One region of the Phascolarctobacterium faecium genome, then DNA from elsewhere that is predicted to be linked to it. Evidence: a T-box and tRNA genes for the amino acid it is inferred to sense, from the RefSeq annotation. Region 1 holds a T-box; the other holds one or more tRNA genes.
The links. A T-box is a leader RNA that pairs with one kind of tRNA and senses whether it is charged. The one in region 1 lies ahead of PFJ30894_RS04345 (valine--tRNA ligase), so its partner is inferred to be a tRNA-Val.

Region 1 (15,231 bases):
AATATTTCTGGCCAGTTCTTCTAACAGCTCTATATCGCCTTCTCTCCCCTGCCCTTCAGTAATACGTGTCAGGACTTCCAGCATACGCTTAGTCCCCTCACGACAGGGAGTACATTTGCCACAGGATTCAGATTGAGTAAAATTCAGGAAAAATTTTGCAACATCTACCATGCAGGTATCTTCATCCATAACTACCAATCCGCCAGAACCCATCATAGCACCTGCCGCTGTTAACGAATCATAATCTATAGACAGATCAAGCATTGATTCAGGCAGGCAGCCACCAGATGGACCGCCTATTTGAACTGCTTTAAATTTCTTACCTCCGTTAATACCACCGCCGATATCATAAATAATTTCGCGCATAGTAATACCCATAGGAACTTCGGCCAGACCTGTGTTATTTATTTTACCAGTCAGCGCAAATACTTTAGTTCCTTTTGACTTTTCAGTACCAAAACCAGCATACCAGTCAGCGCCATTAGTAATAATTGCAGCTACATTACCAAAAGTTTCAACATTATTGATATTGGTCGGCTTTCCCCAAAGTCCGGCAACTGCTGGAAATGGCGGTCTTGGCCGCGGCATACCGCGTTTCCCTTCTATTGATGCCATCAATGCAGTTTCCTCACCGCAAACGAACGCACCGGCGCCTTCCTTGATATGCAGTTTGAAGCTGAACCCGGAACCAAAAATATTTTCACCTAACAACCCCATAGCTTCAGCCTGTTCAATAGCTATGCGCAGACGTTTAATGGCCAGCGGATATTCCGCACGTACATAAATATAGCCTTCATCTGCACCTATAGCATAACCACAGACAGCCATACCTTCTAATATCTTATGCGGATCGCCTTCTAAGACGCTCCTGTCCATAAATGCACCAGGATCACCTTCATCTGCATTACAGATAACATATTTTTTATCACTTACAGACGCTTTAGCAAACTGCCATTTCATTCCTGTAGGAAATCCGCCGCCGCCACGTCCACGCAGACCTGATTTTTTGATTTCTTCAATAACATCTTCAGGACTCATGGTAGTTACAGCTTTAGCTAAAGCTTCATAACCGCCGACAGCAATATATTCTTCAATTTGTTCAGGATTGATAGCGCCGCAATTTTCTAAAACTAACCGATGCTGTTTCTTATAAAAATTTATTTCCGAATAATTAGGTATACTTTCATGAGTAAGCGGTTCATGATAAAGCAACCGTTCAACAATACGGCCCTTAAATAAATGGCTTTCAACTATTTCTTCTACATCCTCAGCTTTTACCTGGCAATAAAAAGTACCTTCAGGATACACTATAACAAGCGGACCATGTTCACAGAAACCATGGCAGCCTGTTTCTACTACCATAACCTCGTCGCTCAGGCCTTTAGCTTCAATAGCCCGACTAAAAGCAAGCTGTACTTCCTTTGAACCGGCAGATTTACATCCTGTTCCTCCGCAAATCAGGACGTGTGCTCTAATGTGCTGCATATGATTTCCCTCCAAATTTTATCAAATCAGTCTTGCATAATTTTGCCTACAACCATTTCTTCAACAATACGGCCATTGACAACATGCTCTGCAATGATCTTTTTCACGTCCTCAGGTTTTACTTTACCATAAGTAATACGAGGTTCTCCAGGACGGACAATATCTACCAGGACTTCTTTCTCACACATACCGATACAGCCCGTCTGCTGTACCTGAACATCATTAAGTTTACGCACTGCAAGCTCATTCAAAACGGCAGACATCACTTCGCGCGCGCCTGCAGCAATACCACATGTACCCATACCTATGATTATTTTAGTGCCGTCATTCTGACGAACTTTCATGTCTGCCTTTAATTTTTCACGTAGGGCCTTCAAATCTTCCAACGTTTTCATTTTATACCTCCTGCTCACACCTCAACTGCGATATTTCCTGCTTTAAATATTCTTCAAACCATGTATAAACTTCAGGTCTGGTAAAGTCTGCTTCATCACCAAGGAGAGATCTGATAACCCTCGTATCAATATCAAATCCCGATGTACCTATCTTATAGATAAACTTCAGTTCCAGATACGGCGTGCCTACCAGCAGCACTTTAATACTTGATACAATATCACCCAAAGGCGGGCGATCAATATTATCCTTTGCAAAAGCAGCTTCTACGACAGTACCTTTACCCTTACGAGATTGTATTAACAAATGTCCTCCGCATTGTTTAGTGACCATGTCCATAAAAGGTATTCCCATACCTACTTTACGTGTAGTCCGCGTAGTCACAAAGGGATCGCGAATTTTCTGCACCATTTCCTCACTCATACCATGTCCATCATCACTGATACGAAAAACAAAAAATCCATTTTCATTCTCATTTATTTCTATTATTACATTATGAGCTCCTGCCTCTATGGAATTCTGCGCTAAATCAAGGATATGCAAAGACAATTCACGCATGATTGTTATTGATATTTAGCTAAAATAGCCGACAGTTTGTCCGGAGTCAAACGACCATGAGTATCTTCATTAACCTGCATAACCGGTGCTAAACCACAAGCGCCGATACAAGCAACAGTCTCAAGGGTAAAACGCAGATCTTCCGTAGTATGTCCGGCCTTAATTCCAAGCTCTTTTTCGATAGTCTGCAAAATTACTTTACCACCACGTACATGGCAGGCAGTTCCCTGACAAACGCGGATAATATTACGCCCGCGCGGATTAAGGTGAAACTGGGAATAAAAAGTAACAACACCATAAATTTGAGCAATGGGTGTTCCTGTACTGGCAGCAATGTACTCTAAAGCATCTTTGGGCAAATAATTGTACAGAGCCTGTACTTCCTGCAAAATCGGGATCAAAGATCCTTTTTTACCCTGATATCTAGCCAGAATAGCATCAATCTGCACCTTTTCAGGATTTTCTCCGCCGCAGCAACTGCATCTTTTGTCAACCATATTCATAGTACACTCTCCATTTCCCTAAACTTTAATGTACGAATACTACTATAGCAAAAAAAACGTATATAATCAACACTATTTATGATTTTCAAGCATGAATAGTGTATACTTTATACTTTTAGTGTAACTAATATTCAAGATCATTAATAAAATAACCCGGAAACCAACTACGCCCGTCTTTTCCTGCAAGTGCAAGTTTTAATTCTGAAATAGTCGCTTCTTCAATGGTAATTTTATTCTTGGGGCCTTCCAAAAATTCAAGCATTCTGTGAGCATCAGAATTAGTGACATAAGGTAAATTCCCAGATAATCTTTTCAATTTCAGCTGCTCCAACTCTGCTAAACTGTTACGGCTTATCTCTACTCCTTGCAAGCCCATATCATTAGGAATAAATCCCAGCTGTACAAGCAAACTATATGCCGGTCTATCTATATGGGCAGCTAAACACAGCCCGCCAATTTCGTTTACTTTTCGTACAACCTCCTGCGCAGATAGCTGCAATGGTCCTAAAAGCATTCTTTCCTCTTCTGCAACAAAATTATCATCATCATCAACGACAAATTGCGCTCCAAACCGTTCAGGAATGTTTTTGAGGCCACGCATTGAAAAATCGACTATTTTCTGCCACCGCCGCAGCTGTTTCAAATTGTCAAACAAAACCACTATATGCGCTTCTTCCCTGCATTCAACTTCCATTCCCGGGAACACCTTAATACCATAACGTTCACCAGCCTGAATCGCCGCCACAGCATTAGCCGAAGCATTATGGTCAGTAACCGCCAACAGCTGTATACCATATTCAGCAGCCTGCATCACTATATGATGCGGCGTCATTTCGATTTCAGCACACGGGGAAAGCAAGGTATGGACATGAAAATCTCCGATAACGGTTTTCATTTTACATTCCTGATACCAAGTTCATAAAGCTTTCCAATGACATCATAAGCAGGTAAAGATGTAGCCAATATCAAAACGTCGTTCTGTTCTGCTTTTTTCAGGGTATCCTCTTCTATAGGCGCATCGCCTGCCACAATAACTGCCGACAGACCAATCAAAGAAGCTACTGCCGCTATATTCTGATGCCCCTGCATTGTCACCCAAATCATACCGGGAGCCGCCTGCCCCATAACATTACTCAGAAGATCAGAGGCATAGCCACCAATAACATCCACATCCACAGGAACCTCATGTGTCATCAGCTTTAACCCTAAAGTTTCAATAACTTCACGTACTTGCATCGCTTTCACCATCCTCCCGCAGTTCTTCTTCCGGCTCGCTGGCTATAGGTATCTGCTTTGCCAGTTCAAGCATACCATGTGCCAGGCGTTTTACACTGCTCCTTAATTTAAAAATACAGTCAATTTCATTGGCTTTCCCCTGAACGATGTCTTCCGCCAGGCATTGACAGCTTGGTGCTCCGCATGCTCCACAATCAAGCCCCGGCAAAGATCTGAGGACCTCCTCCATCTTTTCAAACTTTTTCATAGCCTCTAAAATATCGTCATCTAATTGCATCATCGGCCGCGGGATTAATTTTTTTACATAGGAAGCCGATTTGGGAAAATCCTCACATATCATACTCTGGGCCATGGTAGCCAGACGATCATCAGGTTCATTCTGCCTCATAATACTCAGCCTTAGCTTCAAATTTTTCTCAGCAACAAATTTATTCTCAGCAGTCAGCGGCCCGCCAATACAGCCGCCACTGCAGGCAGAACACTCTACATAATCGACATCGCGCATCTTATTCAGGGAAATTTGCTCCAGCACGTCGTACACGTCATTAATACCGTGTACAGCCAGACCGTTTTCAATTCCTGCAGCTTCCAGTTCCCCACCATAACTGCCCCAACTCATACCATAAGAAGATCCAGCAGTCACCTTTTTATCCGGCTGAATCTCTCCGCCCATGATTTTTAATATTTTTCCATAAATCTCTGCAATACTTAAACTGCCGTTGATTTGTGTATGCCGGACATCAACGGACTGCCTGATATTAGCATTTTTAGAAGGGCAAGGTGCAATAAACCAGACACCTATTTCTTCAGACTTTAAGCCGGTACGCTGCATAACTTCATTTTTTACATAAATAGCCGCAGCTTCTGTTGGAGGAAGTACAGGCACTACCTGTTTGATGAGTTCCGGAAATTTGACCTGAATCAGCCTTAAAACCGCCGGACAAGTGCAGGAAATCAAAGGTTTTCTGCCACCGTTATAATTTTTCAGGTAAGCAGCTATTTCCAAAGAAATATATTCAGAAGCTACTGCTACATCAAAAATTTCATCAAATCCCAGTCTATGTAACCCTTCCCAAATAGCCGCCGCACTTGTTTCAGGCGGAAACTGCGCATATAAAGAAGGAGGAGGCAAAGCGATATTATATTTAAATTGTTCAGTTTCTTCCAGTTTATCCGTTTCCGCCACGATAGCATGATAGCCACAACGCCGTAAACACTCGCCGCAGTCAATACAACGTGCTTCTATAAGTTCTGCTTTACCATTGCGGACACGAATGGCCTCGGTCGGACAAGCTTTAACGCACGTTACACAGCCTTGACACTGAGACCGTAAAAGGCGTATGGAATGAAAATATCCTCCAGCCATCGTATCACCCCTCTTATAAGTCTTCACTGATATGTTTGAATTTCATCTTTATATTAGTACCTGAGCCAACTGTCGATTGGATATCAAAATCATCTGAACACTTCATCATATTCGGCAGACCCATACCGGCGCCAAACCCCATTTGTCTTACATGATCCGGTGCTGTAGACCAGCCTTCCTGCATTGCCAGTTTAATGTCAGGGATTCCCGGTCCCTGATCAGCAATATATACAACCGTCTCTTCAGGAAAAATTTCAGCATCAACCTGACCACCGCCGGCATGAATGATTACATTCATCTCAGCTTCATATGTTCCAATAGCAATACGTCTGATTATATCTGCCGGAACGCCAATTTTCTGCAGCAACCGCTTTAATCCGGCAGAAGCTTCACCAGCCCTGTCAAAATCGTCACCGGCAACATCATAATGCATTTTTACTGATTTAGAATCACTCATTGCTCTTCCGCCTTTCTGGAACAGCCTCTCAAGCCATTACTATAAAGAATCCCGCAGGCTTCAAACAATGTATATTCTGTCGACATAATCGGGAGTTTGTTTTGGGCAGCTTCTTTCAGCATATCTTCTCCGGGCAGTTTCCCTCTTACCAAAATCACACCGCATAAATCAGTCATATCCGCTGTTCTTATAACCTGCATATTAGCCAACCCTGTGCAAAGCAGAGTTTTACATTTTGTAAAGGCTAAGACATCGCTCATAAGGTCAGACCCGCAACAGGTTTCAACCTGCCGACCAAGATATTCTTCACCTACGCATATTTTAGCGTCTAAAAGTTTTCGCACGTCATTTAAATTCATTCCGCTCCCCCTACGATTCCATATTTCCCTGAATTTATTGTAACTTGCCAAGTTTTTCCTGTAAAGCTAAATCTAAATCTTCCTCTTATGGTTATGCTTTTGTTAATTTTCTGTTAAATTCTGAACAGACCATTATTAAAATTGCAAAAAGCCAAAACAAAAGTCCCATTTGCATATTAAAATAAACATGGTCAGTCAAACCGCCCACTAAAATACCTGCAGACGCCATTAAATAACCTCTGCCAAAACCCTGAAGCCATCTGCTTTTACCAAAACGGGCCAATTCAGCAGCTTTCCAGATAATACAGAACCATAAAAGCAAGAATACTGCCAATCCATGCCAACCCAGTTCTGCCGTAATATTCAGTAATAAATTATGACAATGATACATAATGACGTCAGGATTGTTAAGATAAAAATCATATTCCGGATAAATAAACTGATATCCATACCAGCCAACACCCCACGGATGTTCTTTAATAATAAATAACGTACTTTCCAGATAGGCAAATCTAAGAGCAACAGAAGTATCTTCAGTCCCAAAAATAGAAATTATCCTATGCCATACTGCGCCACGGGCAAACCACATTCCCAAAATACCAATGCCTATGAGAGGCAATAAAGCCCGACGGCAAAAGCATACGCAAAACAACAATAATCCAACAGCTAAAGCAACCCAATTCCCACGTGAATATGTGTAAAGCAAACAAAGCCCGGCTATTAAAATTCCGCTGCCAAGTACCAGCTGCCACATTTTTTCTTTACTTGTACTAAGCAATCCTGTAATCAATGAAATAACCAGTACAAGATATCCGCCCAAAATATTCGGATTGACCAGAGTGGAAATAACACGTGTTTTCAATTCCGGAAAAGCATCATTATCAACCCAGGCCTCAGTAGGTACAACCCCAGTAAAATGCTGTACAATGCCATATACCGAAACAAACAATGACATTCCCAAAAACACACTTATTATTTGCAGAGGCCTGGGCCACTCATGCCACTTGTGCAAATCCAAGTCACTAGCTGCAGATGTTTTTTTATCAACAGCATAATGCAAAATCAGCCAGACCAATAGCGCGTATTGACCGACAACATAAATAAAATTGTAGGTAGACAATACCTCATCAGCTGAATTATGCAGCGACCAATAACCAAGTAATAACAGTAACCATAATAAAATCTGTACAAAACGTGGTAAAACAGGCTTCCTTTTTTCATGGCGCCGCAAAAACGCAACAATAAAGCCACTGAAGCCAGTGACTGCCACCATTGCCGAAGAAACTTCCTGCTGCAGCGGGATAACAGCTATTGTCGCCAACAACAGCCAATATACATATTTTTCTAAATTGGCATATTTTACGGCTGCAGCAGTCATCAATGACACCCAGCTTTCGCTTTCAAAAGCATATTCTTAAAATTCCCTACCAAATAAAGGGAACCGCATACACATATTACACTGTCTGCATCAGCTCCGGTTACAGCGGCTTCATACGCAGATGCCAAACTGTTCATAGCTTCAGCCTGATTTCCAATAAGGCTGCCCAATTCTTCAGCAGATGCTGCTCTGCCACCTTCGTCTGCCTTTACCGTATAAACTGTATCCATAGGTCTGAAAAGCTTCCCTATGACGCTTTTCATATCCTTATCACCCATCATCCCAAAAACAAACGTCCTTTTCTGCTGCGGATAATATTTATCGAGAGCATTTCTTAAAGCATCTGCTCCAGCCGGGTTATGAGCTCCATCCAAAATCACGTCAGGATTTTGAGAAATACGCTCTAGTCTGCCTGGCCAAATAGTGTTAGCAACACCAATATGCAAAGCTAATTCATTGATCCTGTCATCCTGTTTGGAGACAAGTTTAGCAGCAACTACAGCTAAAGATGTATTCGCTATTTGATGTTCGCCAGGCAAATTAATATTGTAGTCAGAACTATAATACTCACCTGCATGCAAAGTAAAAGTCTGCCCCTCCATAGTGCTTTTCACTTCTGTGCCCCAAAAAGCACTGCCATAAATATACAATTTGGACTGCTTGAACATCGCGACAGCTTTAATCGGTCCCAATGCATCATCTCCATCTGCGGCCGTTACTACCGGAACATTTTCCTTAATAATTCCTGCTTTCTGCATCGCAATCCGTTCTACAGTCGCACCGCAGCGATCAGTGTGATCCAAACTGACATTAGTAATAACAGAAACTACCGGAATGATAACATTAGTTGAATCCCAAAGTCCCCCCATGCCAACTTCAATGACTGCATAATCTACATTTTCCAAAGCAAAATACATAAAAGCAGCAGCAGTCAAAACCTCAAACTGTGTCGGCTGCTCACAAATGCCCTTTGCCACCACACTGTCTGCCGCCTTTTTCACAATAGTAATCAGAACTGCAAAACTATAATCATCAATATCCTGCCCGTTGATAACAAGTCTTTCATTATACTTTACCAAATGCGGTGACGTAAATTTACCTGTTTTCAAATCAGCAGCAAGCAAAATATTCGCTATCATACTGCTGACAGAACCTTTGCCATTTGTTCCTGTAACATGAATGGTCTTTATTTTTCTTTCAGGATTCCCTAATTCCCGCAATAATCCTTCAATACGTTCCATTCCCAAACGAATGCCAAATTTCCCCAAACTATCCAGATATGCCAATGTCTCCTGATAATTCATTTTAACCTCCAATTAATTACGACAGTAAAAACACAAAAAGCGGCGCGGAGTATCCGCGCCGCTTCGGCTGTTACTTTAAAGTTGCCAAATAAGTCAGACGTTCTTTCACGGCTTCCATTTTACCGCTCAGTTCCTCTGCTTTAGCCTTTTCCTTTTCAACTACATCAGCCGGAGCCTTTGCCAAAAAGCCTGCATTATTTAGCTTACCGGTAACACGTTTGATTTCTTTATCCATACTTTCCAGTTCTTTATTAAGACGCTGGGTTTCTTTTTCTACATCGATCAATCCTGCCAGAGGCAAATATACCTCGATTCCGGCAATAACAGCGGCCATAGCATTTTCAGGCTTGCCAGCCCCAATATCATCAATTATAAGCTCATCGATACTGCCCATCAAATTGATATAATTTTTATTGGCTTCAACGATCTCACGCAGTTCTGCATTCACTAACAAAATAGCCGGCACCTTTTTGCCTGGAGCAGCATTGACTTCCGCACGCATATTACGAATAGCTTTAATGCTTTCCATAATTGCCGTCATACCAGTTTCTGCTTTATCATCAAACAATCTCTCATCAACAATAGGCCATGGTGCAATCATGATACTGTTACTTTCGTGCGGCAGACACTGATAGATTTCTTCAGTGATAAACGGCATGTACGGATGCAGTAACTTCATAGCCGATGTCAGCACCTCTGCCAGGACATGCTGTGCCGTAGCTCTTGCCTCAGGATCTTCCTTATTATAAAGCCGCGGCTTAGCCAGTTCAATGTACCAGTCACAAACTTCACTCCAGATAAAATCATAAATAAGACGCCCTGCTTCACCCAGCTCAAATCGGCCCAAAAGTTCAGTAACATCTTTAACCGTATGCTGCAGCCGCGAAAGTATCCATTGATCAGCAAGTGTATATGGAGCCTGCTTGGCTTCTGCATCATAACCTTCCATATTCATCAAAGCAAAACGTGATGCGTTCCAGATCTTATTAGCAAAATTGCGTGTTGCTTCTACGCGTTCCCAGTAAAAACGCATATCATTACCAGGAGTATTGCCTGTGATCAGCATAAACCTTAAAGTATCAGCGCCGTACTTTTCAATAACTTCCAGCGGATCGATACCATTGCCGAGTGATTTACTCATTTTACGTCCCTGGCTGTCACGCACTAAACCATGAATAAAGACTTTATCAAAAGGAATATCCTTCATAAACTCCATACCCATAATCAGCATTCTCGCAACCCAGAAGAAAATGATATCATAACCTGTCACCAAAACACTGGTTGGATAAAATTGCTTTAACAAATCTGTTTTTTCAGGCCAGCCCATAGTAGAGAACGGCCATAAAGCTGAACTGAACCATGTGTCCAAAGCATCTTCATCCTGATGTACCGCACCACCGCATTTCGGACATTTATCAATATCAACGCGCGATGCAATAACTTCGCCGCAAGCATCACAATACCACACAGGAATCCGGTGCCCCCACCAAATCTGACGGGAAATACACCAATCACGAATGTTTTCCATCCAGCCGGTATAAGTTTTGGTAAACCGTTCTGGAACAAACTGTGTTCTGCCGTCTTCAACACAATCTACAGCCGCCTTTACCAACGGCTCCATTTTTACAAACCACTGTTTGGAAACCAACGGCTCTATTACACTGCGACAGCGCTGACAATGGCCTACAGCATGATTATGCTCTTCTATTTTTACTAAGTAACCTTTTTCCTGCAGTTCGTGTACCAGATTTTTACGACATTCATAACGTTCCTGGCCTGCAAATTTGCCGGCCTCTTCAGTCATATAGCCATCCATACCGATAACTACGATACTCTCTAAATTATGACGCATACCCATTTCAAAATCATTAGGATCATGAGCAGGAGTAATTTTTACAGCACCTGTACCAAATTCTAAATCGACATAACTGTCAGCAATAATGGGGATCTGACGTTCGGTTAATGGCAGCTGCAGCATTTTACCGACCAGATGACCATAGCGCGGATCTTCAGGATTGACTGCAACAGCAGTATCACCCAGCATCGTTTCAGGCCGTGTAGTGGCTATCGTAAGATAAGTTTCCATCTCACCAACAACAGGATAGCGGACATACCACAAATTTCCGGCATCATCTTCATGTTCAACTTCAATATCACTTAAAGCAGTATTGCAGTTAACACACCAGTTAGTAATACGGCTGCCCTGATAAATAAGCCCTTTTTCGTACAAAGAAACAAAAACCTCACGAACTGCCTGTGAACAGCCCTCATCCATAGTGAAACGTTTGCGTTCCCAGTCGCAGGAAACACCCAGGCTTTTTAACTGCTCGATGATACGGTCACCATATTTATCTTTCCATTCCCAGACACGTTTAATAAATTCTTCACGGCCCAAGTCATACCTGGTCTTTCCTTCTTCTTTTTTTAAAACTTCCTCTACTTTGATCTGAGTAGCCAACCCCGCATGATCATAACCGGGCATCCATAAAGTATTATCGCCCATCATCCTATGCCAGCGGATCAAAATATCCTGTAAAGTATTATCTAACGCATGTCCCATATGCAGCTGACCGGTAATATTCGGTGGGGGGATAACAATACTGAACGGCTTTTTATCTGCTTCTACCTCAGCATGGAAATAACGGTGTTCTTCCCAATATTTATACCATTTTTTCTCGACCGAAGCCGGATCATAAACTTTAGGAATATTGTGTTCTTCTGCCATTTTACTGCCTCCTAAAAATAAATAAAGTCCTGTTCCAAATTAAGAACAGGACGAAAAACTCCGCGGTACCACCTATTTTCCCAGACTTAAATCAAAGTTTAGTCCGGACACTTGAAACGCGTAACGTGCGCTAACGGATAAACCTACTTTGATTTCAGCCTACCGACTCACGGACGACTTCAAAGCCATAAAGCTAGGTACGTTGCAGCCTGGCATACCCTCTCTGTGAGCTCTGTACTTTTACTACTTCCGGTCATCGTCATTTTAAATATAAATTTAGGTAGCTATAATATTATCAATTGCCGCTCACAGTGTCAAGCATTTCTTCTCGAATCAGCTATTTGTAAAAACAAAATTCTATTATTACTCAGAAACGCCAGCCTGAGACAGCTCAGGGTTTTCAATACCTTCGATGCCGCCTATGTTGCCACGCAGAACGGCCCCCGGCTCAACAACTAAACTTCCCGCTTTAATATCACCGTTTAAAACTCCAGAGGCTAAAATCTCTAAAGTGCCGCGGGCCACTATATTACCTGTAACATTCCCGGCCACAGTAACATTTTCCCCAAAAATATTCGCTTCTATCACACCGTTGGGCCCGATTAAAACATCGTTTTCCGAAACAATAATGCCTTTAAAGTGGCCATCAATACGCGATGCGCCCTTAGTCTGCAAATTGCCGCACAGGATCGAATTTCTTCCAAGCAAAAACTCAAATTCTTCCAAAGGCAAGGTGCTGACTGCTACTACATCTTTTTTATTTTTCCCAAACATAGTTTTCTCCTTTTATTATCTTACTAATTCCAACGGATCTGTTGTCTGCCCGTTGACCAACACTTCAAAATGCACATGCGGCCCAGTACTATACCCGCTGCTGCCAACATAACCGATGACATCACCTTTACTTACGCTTTGCCCTGCCTGAACTGCCAATTTACTCATATGACCATAAGCTGTTTCGTAACCATATCCATGCTGAATCCTTACATAACGGCCATAACCGGACACCCAGCCAGCCTCTTCAATAGTGCCAGACGCGCTGGCATAAACCGGAGCTCCATAGTCATTGGCAATATCAACTCCCGGATGCCAGTCATAAGAACGATTACCGAAAGGATCGCTGCGTCCGCCAAAATATGAAGTAATAGTCCCTCCATTAGTTGGCCAAAGTGTCGGCAGCGCTGCTTTGCGCTGGTTCAACTCGCGTAATCTGCCAAGTAAATCATTCAACGTAGCTTTTCTATCTTTGACCTTTTCCTGCAGCACCTTGTTCTGCGCAGCATAGATATCAACAGCTTCTACTTTAGCCGCCTGAGGTCCGCCTTGTCCAAGATACTGACTGCGGTCGATCCCGGAACGTGAAGGCTGCACTGCGCCTTCACCAAGCTCTCGCCGAACCGCCTCTTCCAGTTTGGAAAGCTCTGCCATTTCTTTTTCAATAGCTTCATTTTCCTGCAAAAGCTGACCTATTTTCTGTTCCTGAACAGCTTTTTCACTCCTGTAGGTCAACAGTTCCTGTTGATCCTGATGTGCCTTGTACAAAATATGCGAAGACTGAAAAAGAACACCTGCACCAAGTAAACAGAGCAAACCGCAAACAATACCAACCTTTTTCAACAGGCTGAGGCGAAAATGGATGCTCCTGGGTTCGTGCCCTTTATGAGGTATCAACATAATCGTATATACTGAATCAGACTCTTTTCTTTGTCTCTTTATCGGTTCCAATATTCTGCGCTCCTTTGATCCCTGACAACTTCAAACTTTTAAACTCAAACATATATTATTTTCTCACATCAGCCATAAAAATACTATACCTTTAAAAATTTTTTATATAAAAACGCTATAAAAAATTCAGTAAACATGCCATTGCCAACACATCTGCCATATTTGTGAACAATATGAAAAATAAAAACGCAGGCAAAAGCCTGCGTTTTTAAAGTAAACATCAAACTACAGCACAGTCATTACATTCTGCTGCCGATCTGGTATATCAGCAAAGCCATGCAATATGCCAAGCCTGTTTGATATAGGAGGGCAAAGAAAGTCCAATGCCAGCTGCCCATCTCGCGCCTGATCGCGCCAATAGCAGCAAAACACGGAGATGCCAGCAATGTAAAAATCATAAATGCATACGCACTGGCAGGCGTGAACATGCTTTGAATAGTGGTAATCAAAGTCGGATCTTCTTCGGTAGCTTCAGCAACTCCAGCCAAGATACCAAATGTAGAAACAACTACTTCTTTAGCTAAGAAGCCCGTAATTGCTGCGAAAGCAGTCTGCCAGCTGTCAAAGCCAAGTGGAGCAAACACAGGTGCCAGATAATGACCGATAACAGCCATCATACTGTCCTGAGCATCAACCATTTCAAACGAAAAATCAAAGGATTGCAATAACCACACCAATCCGGAGGCCAGGAAAATTATCGTGCCGGCTTTAACAATAAAACCGCGGGCACGTTCCCAAGTATGAATAAGAATATCTTTTGCCCGCGGCCAGTGATATGCAGGCAATTCCATAACAAAGTTCGCCGGTTCACCGGCAAAAGCCTTGGTTTTTTTCAACAGAATACCTGAAACTACAACCATCACTATACCCCAGAGATACATCGAAGGACCGACCCAAGACTGCTCTGGAAAAAAAGCTGCCGCAAACAGAGCAAACACCGGAAGTTTAGCATTACAAGGAATAAACGGCGTCAGCATAATCGTCAGTTTACGATCACGTTCATTTTCAATCGTACGTGCTGCCATGATACCGGGAACACTGCAGCCGGTACCGATCAACATCGGAATAAACGACTTGCCTGAAAGCCCGAATTGCCTGAAAATACGATCCATAATAAAAGCAACACGTGCCATATAGCCACAGTCTTCCATGAAAGACAAAAATAAGAACAAAAGGCAAATCTGCGGTACAAAGCCAAGTACGGCGCCAACACCGCCAATGATTCCATCAAGTACGAGCCCTGACATAACTTCAGAAGCACCAGCTGCTTCCAGCAAAGCACCTGCGTATTCACTGATGCCTTCAAATAATTCTTCCATCCAGCCGATAGTTTCATCGCCCAAGGTCTGGATACAAATATAATAAACAGCCCACATGATGCCTAAAAATATAGGTAATCCCAAAACACGGTTAGTTACAATACGATCTATTTTTTCTGAAACAGTATTTGCATAATCAACATTGGCACTTTTATAACAGCTGCGCAGCATTGAGTCTATTTTCTGATAACGTCCGGAAGCGATGATACTTGCCGCATCATCATCAGCCTGCTGTTCAAAACGGGTAATCAAGACCTCTAGTTTGTCAAACACACCTTGAGATAATTTCAGTTTTTCAAGCAGCTGCCCATCACGTTCCAATACCTTGACTAATTGCCAGCGGCGTTCTATATGCGGCATAGGCGCTACCATTTCGCCAATTTCCTGCAATACGCGTTCAACTTCTTCTGAAAAGCTGTTGGG
Region 2 (15,231 bases), 540 kb from region 1:
TGTATCTATATTTTACCCTATTTCAGCTTCAAGTTACCAGCGAAATAATTATGAACTTCAAATAAAAAACAGCCTGCAGCAGTTATCATAAGCTACAGACTGTCTAAAGTACAGTTCTTTAATATTTTTATCGGCTCAGCTACATAAAATCTAAAATCGTTACCGGCAACAACTGCATCCCGAAGGCTGGTAAAATGACCAGCAGAACATCGGCAACCAGTAAAATCACCGTGCTCCAGAACAACAGCTTACTTAGAATATGTTCATCCCGTTCTTCTTCAGTAAGATTGCGCAGAATAACATTTTCGACGAGAAAGCTGGCAGCGCCATAATAAAGACCTATCACCGCCAAGCTCATAACTGCCGTTCCCAGCTCACCGCTTACTTTGATCCTCATAAATTTCATCCCCTATCTTATGTATGTTTTTTACTTTGCCAACCGTTTTTTTACCTGCTGCATTTTTACTTTCAAATCAGTAAAATTAAAACTGCTGAGCTGCGTCCACAAGTCATTTTTACCCTGAATGGAAACAGTCGTATATTTTAGTACCGGAAAAACACCAAATAATCTGTATGTCGTATCTTCGATATCGATACTCTCAATATCCTTATACAAATATACTCCGGCTCTTGTTAATACCCCGCCAAAAATTTCCAGCCCGTTTTCATAAATATCTACTCTGTAGCTGCCGGCCTGCCAAAAAAATACAGCAGCCGTCCCCACTGCGCAAGTTGCTAAAATCAGCGGCATCATACTTATTCCACCGTCAATTACCGCCATAACCGCCATCAGCAGAAGAAATCCTATCACCCCTGTCGACATCAGCCTGTTCGACTTCACCACATCAAGCAGCCCCCGCAGTCCAGTACTGTTTGCATCCATCCAAACACCTCACCTATAGTTTTGCTTAACAATATAGCATATATTATTTGCAAAGTCACTATCCAGATTAAAAGTTAACAATCAGCTAAATCTAAACAGCCCGGCGCCTATCCTTTGAAAAATAATAAAACATTGCCAGCAATGACTATCTGTGTTATAATCTCACTTGATATTGATGAGCCGATATCTTTTGCTCCGCCTGGAGCACAAAGCACCTGTGTTTTCACGCAGGTGCTTTTGACTTTTATGCTTCAGCATATCCGCAACTTTGACAGCAATGCCGTAATAAATAATAAAAAACAAACCCTATAACTTCTAACGAAGTTATAGGGTTACTTTTCAATCTGGTGGAACTAACTGGACTCGAACCAGTGACCCCCTCGATGTCAACGAGGTACTCTAACCAACTGAGCTATAGTTCCGCAACGATGTTATTTTAGCGCAGAATCACCTTTTTGTCAAGCTGTGACAGCGTAAAAATCAATGTCCCCAGGCTGTCCGGCAGTTTATTCTCGTATCGTAACTTTAGTACCGACCTCGACATAGGGCAGAAGCTCCAGCAGCTCGCCGTTACGCATCCGCACACAACCTTCAGAAACCATCGTACCAATGGATTCCGGCGCATGTGTACCATGAATACCAATCCCGTCCCAGCCTGTTACCAGAGAAATGAAATTGGGCCCGTAAGCCCCTTTAATCTCACCTTTGCCGTCGCCGAAATCATGCGTCCAGTACGATGCGTCTAAAATCTCGTCCACCTCAAAATTACCTGTCGGCGTAGTCATATCGCCGGCACGCTGCTTTTGACCCGATTTTTCCCCAACAGCAACGCCCCATTGCTTAATTACTTCGTTATCCTTCAGCACATACAGCTTGTAATCACTTTTATCTATCAATATCGTATAAGCAGGTTTAACAGCTTCCGGCTGCTTTTGCTCCTCTTTAGGAGGCTCTGCAGCAGGAGTTTCCGGCTTGACCTCCTGCCCTGGCTGCTCAGCAGTCTGCGCCGACTGCTGCTGAGATGTCTGCTGCGGCACCTGCTGTTCTTTACTCAGCCCGTCTAGATACCATATAGCAGCCGAAACCAGCACACCGATCAAAATTATTACAGCGGCGATCTGTTTCTGCTGACGCTGCCGGCGCCTGACACTTTCTTCCTTAAACTGGTCTTTATAAGATTTGCTCACAGTAACATCTCCTTTATGTTTTTATGGTATAACCGCCGCCAGTTTTTGTCAATCGCTGCAAAAATATTTACTAGCAGGTGCAGCCGTGTTAAAATATAAACAACTATTAACCTTTGATGACGGAGGCCCATATGGAAAACCTGACTGTAAACTTTCAGCTGCCTGCCGCTGCAGTTTTTGTCCCGCTACTGCTGGACGACGGACACGGCGATTATAACCGCAGCTACGAACAATACGAAAACAACGACATAGATTATGCAGATTATTCGACCGACCACCGCGATAACAACTATCGTAACTTTGAAAAGAAAAAACGTAAAAAGACACAAAAAGAAATCGTCGCCGATATTTTAAAACGCTGGGATTAAGCACAACAAAACCACTCAACTATAAAAGCTGAGTGGTTTTTATATTGCCAGCTTAACCTGTTACCTGCTTTATAACAACATGCAAAAGCAGCTTGTAATTTCTGCAAGCTGCTTTCACAAGCCTGCACCCCTCACTTATACATTGCTAATATTCCCCTATAACAATGCAAAGTTATCAAAACGTCCATCTGGCGCCGATGTTCCACTGCCAGTCTTTAGTAAAATCACTGCCTGAACTGCGTTCCACATCCAGATAAACATGACTGTTTTTACCTGCGGCAAAAGCGGCGCCAACACCATATTCAAACCAGGTATCGTTAAAGGTATCGCCAACCTTAACTCTATCCCTGCCGTCATACATCCTTACATCATAACCGCCGCCGAACTCATGCAGCAGATTGGCCTTAGCATAAACGACGCCTTTGCTGCCGACCTCTTTGCCGATATTGAATCCGATACGTCCGACAGCGCTTTTGATCCCGCTCTGGCTTACTTCGATACCATTACTGGTAGTATAACTGTCACCGCCCAGATAACCTAAAGTAAACTGGGCCTGCGGCTCGATATACCAGCCGTTGTGCAAGACATTTTTCCGGCCGTATTCAGCACTCAGCGATACGCCGGTATTGTTAAAATCACCGGTGATCTTATTATTTTTCGTATCGTACACCTTAAAATCATTCTCCAGATTACTGACTTTAAACACCACATCCAAATAATGCCCTTTACTGCCGATTTCCGTATTATAGAAACTGATCGCCTTGCTGCTGTTGTCGCCGCTGCCACGATTGTAACTGCTATCGCCGTCAACATAGCTCACCGCCGCCCCCTGATAACGTATCTTGTCGTCAGTATTTTTAGTTATGGTATCGTAACCCAGCTCGTAAGAAGTATACTTGTTTTCAAAATCAAATTTTCCGTCACGGCCGATTTTTGTTCCCCGCAGCCGGAACCAGGCCCCCTTGGCTTCTTCGCCATTATGCCGCAGCTCACCCATACGCTGCAGCAGCTTGTCGTTTTCTGTCCGCCACGTGTGATAGTTCAGCGCATTGGCTGCAAGGATCGTATCCGTACTGGTAGTAGGCTGATCAATATTCGTTACCTGCTTCAAATACCAGTCCTTAGTATAATTACCACTCGTATCGGCAGTATCCTGATGATCCAGCTCATAACGCTTCCAGTACAGCGTCCCCTCACCATCTACAGCGGCAAAACTGCCGTTATGGTTATTGACAGTCGCCAGCACCGTACCGACGCCTTCTTCCCCTACAGGCGTATAACCATTGACCTCGTACAAATCAATATACTGCGTCCCGGTCAACGTATCGGTAACATACAGCTTGTCGCTGTTCAACGAATTCTGACTGGCATCGATATCCATTTTGATAACGCCGTTCTCACCGCTGAGATTATCTACCGTCAAAGTGCTGAAAGTATTACTGTCGTGAGTCATATCCACTATCGAATTATCGTTATGCAAATGCGTCAGGTTAGAATCACCAGTCACCTTCCAATAGGAAGCCTCCTCCAGCGAAATATTAGTTTCAGCTGTACTGGCAGTGCTTACCCAGCCCTCGATAAACGATCCGCTATTAGCAGTAAGATCAACTGTGCCGCCACTGTTATTAAGGATATTGCCGTAAATATTATATTTGCCCGCATTACCCACCACGCTGCCGTTATTATAAGTATAAATAGCATAACTCGCAGTACCGCCCTCAGTCGCACTGATAACAGCTCCATTTAACACAGCCTCGCTGCCAGTGCCTTGCGCCAACACACCTGCTGCCCATTGGCTTCCATCATCCGCACTGACGTTAATAACAAGATCCTTAGCTGCCTCAAACTTCCCTTTATTAAATACAAATACTCCCAACGCCACGCCATCCCTGCTGTTAGCAATGATAGAAGCATTTTCCCCCAAAGTAACCTTAGCGTCGTTAAAACCAACCTCGACTCCTCTGGTATCTTTTCCGCCTGTAACAAATAACCTCAACCCATCACCAACAGAAATAGTAGCTCCGTCATAAGAATCGATACCATAAGTCCAGCCAGTTCCCGCATTGATAACATTCAACTCTAAATTATCGCCAACTTCAATAATACCTGAATCCATTGTCGCATTATCACCGGCATACATACCCTTCATCACATTAGGCTGATTATTGGAATCCAGACCGCTGACATTACCGGAAACAGTGATTTTAGAATCATCACCGATTTTTACAACTCCGGAAGCATATGTCTTAATACCATAAACATCCAGATTATGTACCGTTCCTGAAGTATCAATAAAATTCATCTCGATCTGCTTCAGGTCAATCGTGCTGTTATAGCCAAAAATACCAATAGAATCGTAGCCACTGTTTGTAGAGTTGTCAAAACCATTAATATCCAGCTTGATAGCACCGCTATTATAAATAAAATCATTACCACTGGCATAAATGCCCTTCGTAACATGGCTAATGCTGCTGGAGTCGATAGACGCTATTCCCCCAAGCGCCTCCAACTCACTTACTGTCGAAAATGGCTGATCGACACCTTCAGCAGCCCACACCACATTATTTAATGACATTGCTAAAACGCTTGCCAAGACTGCTTTTTTAATTACATCTTTTTTCCTTTTCATAGTTTAACCCTCTCCTTTACAATTGCTCTTGGTTTTTCATTCGCTTATGCAAATCAACTAAAACCATAGATACTTCGCTTATAGTATAATAAATCAACTGCTTTAACAAGTTATTCCCATCAGTTTATCACTTCATTTCTGAATTATCACAGCAATTTTTGTGTGATACAGATGCTTTAACCGTTCTTCACCTTTAATACTTTTCGTTTTTAACAAAATTATTACCACTAAAAGATTGTAAATATAACTGTTAAGTTATAATAAGTTACGCATAATAAAATAATTAAAAAAAGCACAGACCAATATAGTCTGTGCTTTTATAATCTTCTCAAATCTAAATACTGCAATAAAGAAACGATATCTTTATCAAAAAAAATCAATCAAAATTCAAACCTTACTCCTGCATTTACCTGCCATTTCTTTTGGATATCGGCGCCAAAGCTGCGTTCGATATCGCCGTATAAATGACTGCTGTTGCCCAGCTTGATATTACCACCCAAACCAAGCTCAAACCAGGTATCGCCATAATCCTGCGATTCACTCAATGTTTCCCCATTGCCCGCCAGCATTCTGACATCACGGTTACCGCCAAACTCATGCAGCATATTCACTTTCAGATATACATCGTTGCCTGACGCATCTTTTTTGCCTGCTACTACGCCCAAACGTCCGATGCAGCTGTTTACACCGCCCATATAAACATTATTGCCACGATCAGTCGTGTAGCTGCTGCTGCCTAATCGTCCTACGATAAGCTGAGCCTGCGGTTCGATAAAAGTCCCCTGTGCTTTATTCAGCTCTATGGTTTTTCCATATTCCACACTCAGGCTATACGCATGGCTTTTTGCCTTGGCCTTATCCGGATAATCGCCATAGGATCTGATGTCCGTATCAAACTGTCCGAAGCGAGCCACTACATCTGTATAGCTGCTGTTATCGCCATGCCAGGTTCCATAAATACTGCCTGCAAAAAGCTTGTCTTTACCGCTGCCATAACTGTAACTCGTATGTCCGCTGCCATTTTCAACTGCAAAACCATAAATGCTTTTGGCATTGGCTGCCTTATCATAACCAAGCTGATACATATTAAAGCTGCCGTCAAAATTACCGCTGCCAAACTTCCCGCCGATATAACGGCTCCAGATACCGTCACTCTCTACTTTAGTATCTCGATAATTATGCAGATCGCCCAAACGCTTACGTAAAGTATCGCCAGTATTACGCCAAAGCGCATAATTACCATCTCCACTTTCTAACAAAACTTTTGTATCATTGTTGACCTGTTTGGCCATCTTCGTTAAATACCATTGATCTTTGGTTCCCTGCGAGCCATTTGTCAACGTAACATTTTCACCATTTTCAAGCGTCGGTGTCACATCCCACAAGCCGCCGGCATTAAGGTTTTTGCCTACAAAATTTACATTTTGGCTGGCATCGGTTATTAAAAGTAAATTCTTAGCACCGGTAACCGTATGCCCATTGACCAGACTGGCATCTTTGACCTGTACATAGGTGGTGCCGGCTGCTGCGTTAGTGATATTTACCTTATCGCCGGTTTCAGCGGCTAAATCAGTGTCCATAATAAAGTTACCGCCAGTGCCGCTGTAATCGGCAATAACGAACTTTGTTGCCCCAACACCGTCAGTTGTTAAATCAACAGCAGCATTTTCCAAATTAAGCTTTTGGCTGTTTGAGTCCCCTGTCACTCTCCAGACAGAACCATTCTGCATATCCATATTGACCCCATCCGCAGCACCTTCCAGGTATGACTCACTATTGTCCATCTTAAAATCTAATGTTCCCCCATCTTGAGCAAAAATATTGCCAATTACTTTGACAAGACCGCCGCCCTCACTATTGATTTGTATACTGCTGCCACTGTCAACGGCAAAAATATAGGCACCACTTTCCGAAACCAGACCTCTAGCAAAAAGCACTTTCCCACCAGCTTCTACCTGCACTGCAGCAGGGCCATTGGTCGTCAAAATAGTATCACTATGAAATGCAATGTCACTGTTTGCACCTGTACTGTAAATTCCATAAGCGTTCTTTGTGTTGGCAGAATTTACAGTAATTGCGGCAACCCCTTTTATGTCTATCTTGCTGCCATTGGCATTGTTTATCCCAAAAACATAATCCTGCCCCTGTGCATCAACTACTAACGCACCCTCTACATCTGCCTTGCCACCATTATTATTTATAATACCGTAACTGTTTTCACCATTACTCTTTACTGTGATACCGGTAAACGCTCCTTTAAAAGCAGCAACGCCGTTATCAATATTCAAGCCGCTGCTGATTTGAGCCTTGTTAACAGCTGTCGCCTGCAATAAAACATTTTTATTAAAAGTAATAGTTCCGCCAACATTGGCTGCATCTTTTTCTAAAGATATAGCGCTTACTGTCGAACTGGTACTATTATTACCTTCCGTTCCCAGTGCTGTGATCAAACTATTTTCCTTAAAGTTGATTTCTGTAGCGCCGCCCCAGCCTTTGATACCAAAAACATCCATCGCACCGCTGACATCGATCCTGGCTGCATTATTAAAATCAGATGTAACTTTTTTAGTATCAAAGCTTTCTACAGCTAGACCATAGCTTCCATCACTGCCATTCTTTACACTAATATCAGTCATACCTGTTGCTCCTGTAGAAAAAACTGCATTTTCTGCATCTGATTCAATAAGAATCCCCAGTGCAGTTTGTCCGCCGCTGACAACTGCTTGCAATGAGCCTGCTAAGCTTATTTCAGCGTCTTTGATTCTAACAGCCCTACTATCATATCCACTATTACCGACGTTAACTGTGATCTCAGTATCACCAGCTATTTGCACTACTGAATTGCTCTTCGCAAAAATTCCACAGGCATCACTGCCTTCAGCATTATTGGCATTAATCACCAAATTCTTAAAATCAGCGTTATTACCACTTAAATAAACTCCATAAATATTTTTGCCTCCTGTTACTTGCAAACGCATTCCGTCAAAAGCAGCATCACCGCCAGCAGAATAAATACCATAATTGTTACCAGTTCCGCCACCGACAGCTGTAGAGATTAAGTCTATATCACCTTTGACCTTCAGGTCGCTTCCTGCAGCAAGATTAACAGCAAATAAATCATCAGCAGCCGAATTTTGGTGCGCTTTAATAGTCGCGCCTTTGTCAAAATTAAGATCTAATGCCGCATTAGTTCCTAAAGCCACAGCAATACCATCATAATAGCCATTACCCTGCACCTCAATATCGACATCACCCTTGAAGCTGACATGATTATTGATACTGTTGGTGTCCGCATATATGCCCTTGCTGGTACCCTTGATAGTTGTTTTCTGCGCATTAAAATCTATTTTATTCTGCGTCCCACCATAACGCTGATTTGACAGATACAATAAAAAGCCACCATTGGAGCTGACATTCGTCTCAGCCCCTTCAAGTTTTATGGTCCCGCCGGACATATCAAATACTGTTCCTGCAAAACCGCCAATATTCACTATCCCATCAGTATTATTAAATGCAAAACTTCCCTGACCACTGACAGTAATACCTATGCAACCACTGATACTGCTGCTTTCGTTCATATTGCCGATATTTAAAGTCGTGGCTGTATCGGAAAACACAATATTTCCTGCTCCGCCGATAAATTTTTTCCTGTTATTGGTGCTGCTTATAATATTTGTGGTTTCATTATTAAAAGTAATATTACTGCCACTTTCAGCAAAAACGACACTGTTGGAATAATCATTCCCTGTATTTTCTACAGTAATAGTATCACCATTCAAATTAATTTTGCCATTAGACACGGTTCCAATAACCGGGACATTCGCACTGGTATTTTCCAGCTTCAGCTTACCTTCTGCCGTAATATCAGTCGTTTCGCTGGATCCGGCATAAATAACGATATTCGCTCCTGTCAATGTGCTGTTATCACTGTAGCTTTTTACCACTCCATGTACTGTGTTGCCATCCACCATAGAAGCCTCTGCTATCGGGAGCGCGGATGTCCCCCCCCCAGATATACACACGATATTGTCAGCAACGATATCATTACCTTTTTGCTTAAAACTTTCTGATTCATCTTCTTTCACTTCCCTTTCATCTCTTTTCTTTAGGATTAGGCCTTTGTTTATAACAGGAATAACTGCAGTAATACTGCCGTTTTCTTCCTACCAGCGCTGTGTAAACGTGATGAGTTTTATTGCAGCCAAATTCACGACCGCAGAGCGGACAGGTAACAGTTAATCCTCTAAATACTGTTTTATTATCCTTGTATACCGCATTCTTATAAATCTCGCTATACATCTGAAGCAGCTCCTTTAAAATTACTCGCTGCAACGTACGAGCTTATATCTTTTGACTTTTTCTTTCTTTTTACCCAACTCATCGTAATTTTCAGGATCAACGAGTTCATCCAGTGTGCAGTCAAAGATCCTTTTTAGCTTTAATAATGCCTTTAAACTCAGCATCACTCTGCCATTTTCGGCGTTGCTTAAATGTGTTTGCGATATACCCAGCTGCTCGGCTAACTTCGTCTGATGTATACGCCGCTTGATCCTTCTGATTTTTATTGCTTCACCAATTTTTAATAAATCCAAGCCTTCCATTTTCCACCTCTTCCACTATATATTTTTCTTCTTTTACAAAAGTTATTTTGCTGTTTTCTGCATTTTTTTCAATTATTTAATATTTTCTTTTATTATACAAATATTACCATATTCGTCCCCCCCCGCAAGACATTTTTGTTCGCTTTTTTAAAAAAATTGTTCAATGGTCTTGCAACTGGTAATTTTTAGGTGTATAATACAAAACATAAAAGATAAGGCGACGCTTACCTTTAGGTTTGCGTCGCCTTATCTTTTTTTGTCTAACTTAAAATAGTGCCGGTTATAGCTCGTCGCGCCATAGCCGCAATCAGTTCACAGTACGTTCTTTCTCTGTTCTTTGACAATGGCACTGCTCAGCTCGTGCAGGCAGTCGCCCAGCTTGTCCAGCCGCTGCTCCATACGTAGCAGCAGGTACCAGCTCAATACTATCGGGAAGCCAAAATTGCCTATTGCTGTAAATAATTCCTGGGCTTCCACTAAGCAAGCACATCAATAGTAACTGTTTTGATGAGGGCTTCAGTAAATTCTGTCAGTTCCAGACCGCCGCTGGTCAGTACGTTGGCGGCTATGATCTTGTCGGCTGCCGTTTTGGCTTCAGCAAGGGTGAGTCCTTCGCGAGGGTCGGCGATGCTTAAGGTTTTTTTAGCTCCGTCGCTTTTGGTGAAGATGAGTTCTAAGGTTTTTTCCATGGTGTGTGCTCCTTTTTTGTAGGTTTTCGGCCTACTTTATTTTTTTGTGTTTTTCAGGGTTTTTACTTTAAAACCGGGTTAAATGCGCTTTTTTGAAGCAGGGTTATTTTTTTTTGCTGTTTTTCATCTTTTGACTCAACTTTTAGAGTGTTTTATTTTTAAACTTTCTTTAAAAGAGTTTTGCTATGCAGCTTTCTTCTAAAGAAAGGGCTAATAAAAAAATCTAAAGCCTAAATATGAACATCAAAAATAACTTACTGACAGGCAGATGATCTACAATATCATTCCGCCTGAGCCAGCTCGGCCTTTTCCGTAACGTAGACGTTGACCACTTCGTGGCTCATCAGCTCGTTCATGGCATTGGCCACAGCAAGGCATTTGTCGTCGGCGGCATCCAGCTTGACGCTGCCGACAGATACGGATTTGACCTGCGCTGCCCCCAGCGCATTGACGCCGTTTTCGACGCCTAAGGATAGTTTGTAGGATGTTGCTGTTTTGGTTGTTGTTGGCATAATAATCGCTCCTCTTTTTATTGGTTATTAGCTTTGTAATTGCGGCACTCCTGCCGTCAGTTAAGGCGGTTGTAATACCACAAGGCTTTGCCCCGCAGTACCAGTCCGCCGTAGCGCAGCACTCCGTCGCCAGGTGAATCGCGCATATACCACAGATCCCAGCGTGTTTCGACGTTGCCGCTGTAGGGGCCGTAGCCATCCAGCAGCGCTGCTTCGCAGTGGGTCATAACATTTGAAGGCTGCAGGCTCAGTTCCAGCCCTTTGGCAAGAACGGCAACTACCTGTGCCAGTTTGTCTGTCTGCGCTGCTGTTGGGGAAAACTGTCCCAGGTCGGCATCATAGCCGTGGTTGGCCTGCGCCCCCAGCCCGCAGCACAGGGCGATCCCAATACTGCTTCTGTTGCGTTTCCAGGTATGGCTTTTCTGTTCGGTCAGGCTGCTGCAAGTGCAGTAAATGGTGCCGTCGGCGTCGATATTAAGATGGTAATCGTCATAGACCTGCCCATAGCGGCCTGCCGTCCAGTGCAGATAGATCTGCGCGATACGGTATTTGGCTTCCTGCGCCATAACAGTGACTTGTGTCAGTGATAGCTGTTGCGGTGATGATACGAGCATATAGTGTTCCTCCCTTTGTGTTTTGAGCGGCTGTTTAAATTCGCTTCATTGCCCCTCACTATATATAGGGCAGGCAGACACCCGAAAAACATACAAAGCAAATCAATTTTTCATTTATTTTTTATAAAATATTCGTAAAATGTGTCATTGCTGGTCCTGGCAGAGTTTTTTATGGCTGAGACTTTTTTTAATATTTTTTTGGGAGTTGTATGTTTTTTGCCCTTTTCGCTGCCCTATATATAGTGAGAGGCTCTACCTTTTCTTTTATTAAATTTTCTTTTGGCGCTTACGTTAGCGTTCTAACGCAGGTTAAACGTTTGGGTTTAGCAATTATCTCTTACGTAATCCTGAATAAAACCAGTAAGAATTGTTAAGTTAGTTTTATAGTACTGCTAACTTAGTAAGCAAAAGATAAAGGCACTCCAATTTTACTCACGAAAGGGACAGTACAAATGACAAAAATTAAAAAAATCTCCCAACCAATACCAGAGGATACTTTAAAAAGACGTTTGTTTTATCTGCTGACAAACTGCCCGTTATTGACTGGCTGTAGCTGCAAAGCAGCATCAGGCCGGACGAAAGTGCGTACTGCAGCCATGCCGGCTGACGATACAGATTTGGTAAGTCTGCATATAACCCTGCCTTACAAAATGCGCCGCGAAGCACTGGCAGCCGGTATCAACTGCAGTGAATTGATGCGCAAAGCTTTAAAACGCCGCTTAAAGAAGGAGTGCCGTTTTTAGTATGTCCAGCTTTACACGGGCTGAATCTGACTGGCTGCGGCCGCCTGAATATGACGACAGGGCAGTTTACGAATGCTGTCTGTGTGGTGAGGGAATCTGTGCAGGCGAGGAATATTTGGAAACCGGCGAGGGTATGGTATGCCCCACTTGCCTTGACGATTTGACGGTACGAGAATTTGCCAGCACTGTTTTGAGATTGACTACTACTATTGCTTGTACAGACTAAGGAGCTGTTTTTTTGATAAAAGGATCTGCAAAACGCAAATATGATCTCCCTGATTTTGAAGCTTTATTAAAAGACGCCAAGAATGGCAGTGAGCCGGCGCTGCTAAAATTTTTACAGTGCTTTGAAGGTCTGGCTGTAAAGCTGTCCCGTCAAAGTGTCTGTACAGACAGACTGGGCGAAGATGCCCTGCAAATAGCTAATCTGGGGATTTTAAAAGCTGTACGTGATTGGCAGGAAGGCGACGATATTTACCGGGTCGCGGCTTTTGTCACTAATAAAATACGTACGGAGCTGCATACAGCGATCAGACGGCAGCAGTCGGTAGAAGCAATGGAAAGCGGCAGCAGCCAGGATGCCTCTGTGAAGCTTGATGCCCAGAGCTATCGTGCTTTCCAGTTATCGCAGCAAAACAGGCTACGTTTATGGCTGGTACGGGAATGCCTGCCGCTGCTGTCACACCAGCAGACTAAAGTCATTAAGGGTTTACTGGAAGGAAAAACAGTGCTGCTGATCGGCCGCGAGCTGCATCTGGATACGCGTACAATAAGTTTACATCGCAGCAGAGCAATCAAAAAATTACGCCTGCTTTTGGGAGTAACAGCGTGACAGAACTTACAGGCTATCGGCATATTACTGAGGCTATCGAACGCTGGCGGGCCTCCGGATTATATGTTCCCTGCGATTCGGCTGAAAGCCGTAGACGGCTGCAGCAGGTGTGGCTGGAACGCTATAAAAAAACTGATGCCGATTCGTTTATGGAATGTGTAAAAGTTTTGTCGGCCGGTACTCATTTCCCCCGCCTGTACGATATGGATCTGGCGCTGGCAGAGGTGCGGGCGCAGCAGAAGCGACAGGCCAAGATCACTGCCGCACAGTCAGTTACTTTGGCAGGCAGGTCCGAATACGATAAGGAAAACAGCAAACGGCGGCTAAACGAAATCATCAGGCATTTGGAAAACAGATATTCAATAACAGAAACTAAAACGGACTTATAATTATAAAAAACACCGGATAGACTATCTATCCGGTGTTTTTTATAATTTAATTGATTCGCTTTATTGCAATTTTGCTTTTAATGTTTCGATTTCACGGCTTTGCGCTTCTAATTTCATCAATAACAGCTGGATTTTTTCTTCCTGAGCTTTTAAGGAAGTATCGACTTCACGGCGTGTGTAAATAATATCACGTTTTGGTACTTCGCCTTTTTTAGTGCGGTCTAAAGCAAAGTTTACACCAATATTACCCATTTTTTTACCGCCCTGGGTTATACCCATCCCCAGCGAAAACATTACTTCCTGATTTGGTGCATAAAATCCGCCGACGGCCAAAGCGTTTTTGCCATCATATGACCCCATTGCCATCGCCAGTTCACCTTTGTTACCATCCTGGAAGCGTGGGTGCAGACCTGCCATTGCCGCTGATAATGCGCCAACGCTGTCTATTTCTTCTCCAAAACGGCTGATATCGTTACTGAGTCCCTGGATATCCTGTTTTACCTGATATAACTGGCTGCCGTTTACAGCGTCTGTTGAGGTCGCATCGACACGTCCGGGAGCAACATTACTGATCGTTTTGTTATTGGCATTGATACCGTTGCTATCGATGTAGGTTTCGTTGCCGACCTTATATTCTTTGGCTTCGATGCTGTTTAAGCTTATATCATCTTTTAAAGATACTTTATAATCGTTGTTGCCCAGTTTATCTATCTGGATATTTTCACCGGCGCTTAAATCTACACTGCCAACAGTTCCAAGAGTATCCATGACTGATTTTAACTGTTCTTCAGTTGCAGCACGACCAGTTGTTGCAAAATCAGCGCTGTTCAAAGTCGTATTGGTAAGACCTGTTATTTCACCGATTTTATTGCCGTTATCAGTGCTCCCTTCTATAGTGACATTACCAACTTGGACTTTGTCTTCTAAACTTACTTTATATTTTACAGGATCACCTTCCTGAGCAACATTTTCTACCTTCACACCGCTGTTGCTGTCGCCTTCAACAGTAACTTTATTGGCTGCGATCTGGTCATTGATATCACCAAATTTGACCTCCAGATTATCAACCCTGTTATTCAGGTTAGTGATAGAGGTATTATTACTGATGTCCAGAGTTTCTCCAAGCTTAGCGTTAGGCGCAATAGTTATTTTAGCTCCTTCTGCAGTAGTTTCAACACTGACATCGATTTTATCTTTGGCTCCGATAAATTTGATATCTGTTTTGTTTTCGCCGCCAAGTCTGATATCTGTTTTAGTACCAATTTCGTTACTTACAGTAAATCCTCCCTGCAGCTTTGTGATATTTTCGTTGTTAGTTGTCTGGTCTGTATTAAGTTCATCTACCAGATTTTTTACACTTTTAAGCTGCGCTACATTGACTGCGTCAGTATCTTCTGTACCTGCCGCCAAATTGGTGATCTGGCGTGTATTAGCGGCATGGAACTTACCGTTCTCATCTGTATACGCCGCCGAACCTACGCTTATTGCGCCATCACTGCTGCGCCATGCCGAAAGGGCATTATTTTTTTCTTCTAAAGCATTTAAAAAATCCTTATTTTGGCTTAACCATGCATTTTTTTGTTTAGTAGCTTCTAAAATACGATTTGACAGATCAGCTTTTTTGGCCAAGGCAGCCTCATAAGCTTTTTGTTTTTCCGCATCCGTACTGCCTTTTGTATTGCGCAGGATATCGTCGTTCTTTTGCGCTTCATCATGAAGGCTGTAATAGTTTTTCATAACCTCTGTATATTCGTTATTTTTTTCAGACCATTTATTATTGAATT

Region 2: it has a tRNA-Val gene. The T-box ahead of PFJ30894_RS04345 (valine--tRNA ligase) is inferred to sense a tRNA for this amino acid. The anticodon was not compared.

Annotation. Positions count from the first base shown of each region.
Region 1 is NZ_AP019004.1:891,057-906,287, reverse strand. It holds gene nuoF (NADH-quinone oxidoreductase subunit NuoF) at 1-1,485, opposite strand, end outside; gene PFJ30894_RS04395 ((2Fe-2S) ferredoxin domain-containing protein) at 1,512-1,880, opposite strand; gene PFJ30894_RS04390 (ATP-binding protein) at 1,882-2,436, opposite strand; gene nuoE (NADH-quinone oxidoreductase subunit NuoE) at 2,442-2,939, opposite strand; gene PFJ30894_RS04380 (PHP domain-containing protein) at 3,064-3,834, opposite strand; gene PFJ30894_RS04375 (hypothetical protein) at 3,831-4,175, opposite strand; gene PFJ30894_RS04370 ([Fe-Fe] hydrogenase large subunit C-terminal domain-containing protein) at 4,162-5,541, opposite strand; gene PFJ30894_RS04365 (ATP-binding protein) at 5,555-5,998, opposite strand; gene PFJ30894_RS04360 (DRTGG domain-containing protein) at 5,995-6,357, opposite strand; gene PFJ30894_RS04355 (O-antigen ligase family protein) at 6,449-7,735, opposite strand; gene PFJ30894_RS04350 (bifunctional folylpolyglutamate synthase/dihydrofolate synthase) at 7,735-9,039, opposite strand; gene PFJ30894_RS04345 (valine--tRNA ligase) at 9,110-11,764, opposite strand; T-box leader at 11,808-12,030, opposite strand; gene PFJ30894_RS04340 (bactofilin family protein) at 12,128-12,538, opposite strand; gene PFJ30894_RS04335 (M23 family metallopeptidase) at 12,554-13,489, opposite strand; gene feoB (ferrous iron transport protein B) at 13,729-15,231, opposite strand, start outside.
Region 2 is NZ_AP019004.1:1,432,695-1,447,925, reverse strand. It holds gene PFJ30894_RS07110 (hypothetical protein) at 140-397, opposite strand; gene PFJ30894_RS07105 (YdbT family protein) at 428-883, opposite strand; gene PFJ30894_RS11760 (hypothetical protein) at 998-1,195, shown strand; tRNA gene PFJ30894_RS07100 (tRNA-Val) at 1,229-1,305, opposite strand; gene PFJ30894_RS07095 (L,D-transpeptidase) at 1,390-2,070, opposite strand; gene PFJ30894_RS07090 (hypothetical protein) at 2,202-2,438, shown strand; gene PFJ30894_RS07085 (autotransporter family protein) at 2,614-5,067, opposite strand; gene PFJ30894_RS07080 (autotransporter outer membrane beta-barrel domain-containing protein) at 5,448-9,152, opposite strand; gene PFJ30894_RS07075 (hypothetical protein) at 9,160-9,366, opposite strand; gene PFJ30894_RS07070 (helix-turn-helix domain-containing protein) at 9,387-9,668, opposite strand; gene PFJ30894_RS07065 (YvrJ family protein) at 9,981-10,145, opposite strand; gene PFJ30894_RS07060 (DUF2922 domain-containing protein) at 10,145-10,357, opposite strand; gene PFJ30894_RS07055 (DUF1659 domain-containing protein) at 10,639-10,869, opposite strand; gene PFJ30894_RS07050 (peptidoglycan recognition protein family protein) at 10,926-11,483, opposite strand; gene PFJ30894_RS07045 (hypothetical protein) at 11,936-12,226, shown strand; gene PFJ30894_RS07040 (hypothetical protein) at 12,228-12,452, shown strand; gene PFJ30894_RS07035 (sigma-70 family RNA polymerase sigma factor) at 12,465-13,058, shown strand; gene PFJ30894_RS07030 (hypothetical protein) at 13,055-13,447, shown strand; gene PFJ30894_RS07025 (YadA-like family protein) at 13,508-15,231, opposite strand, start outside.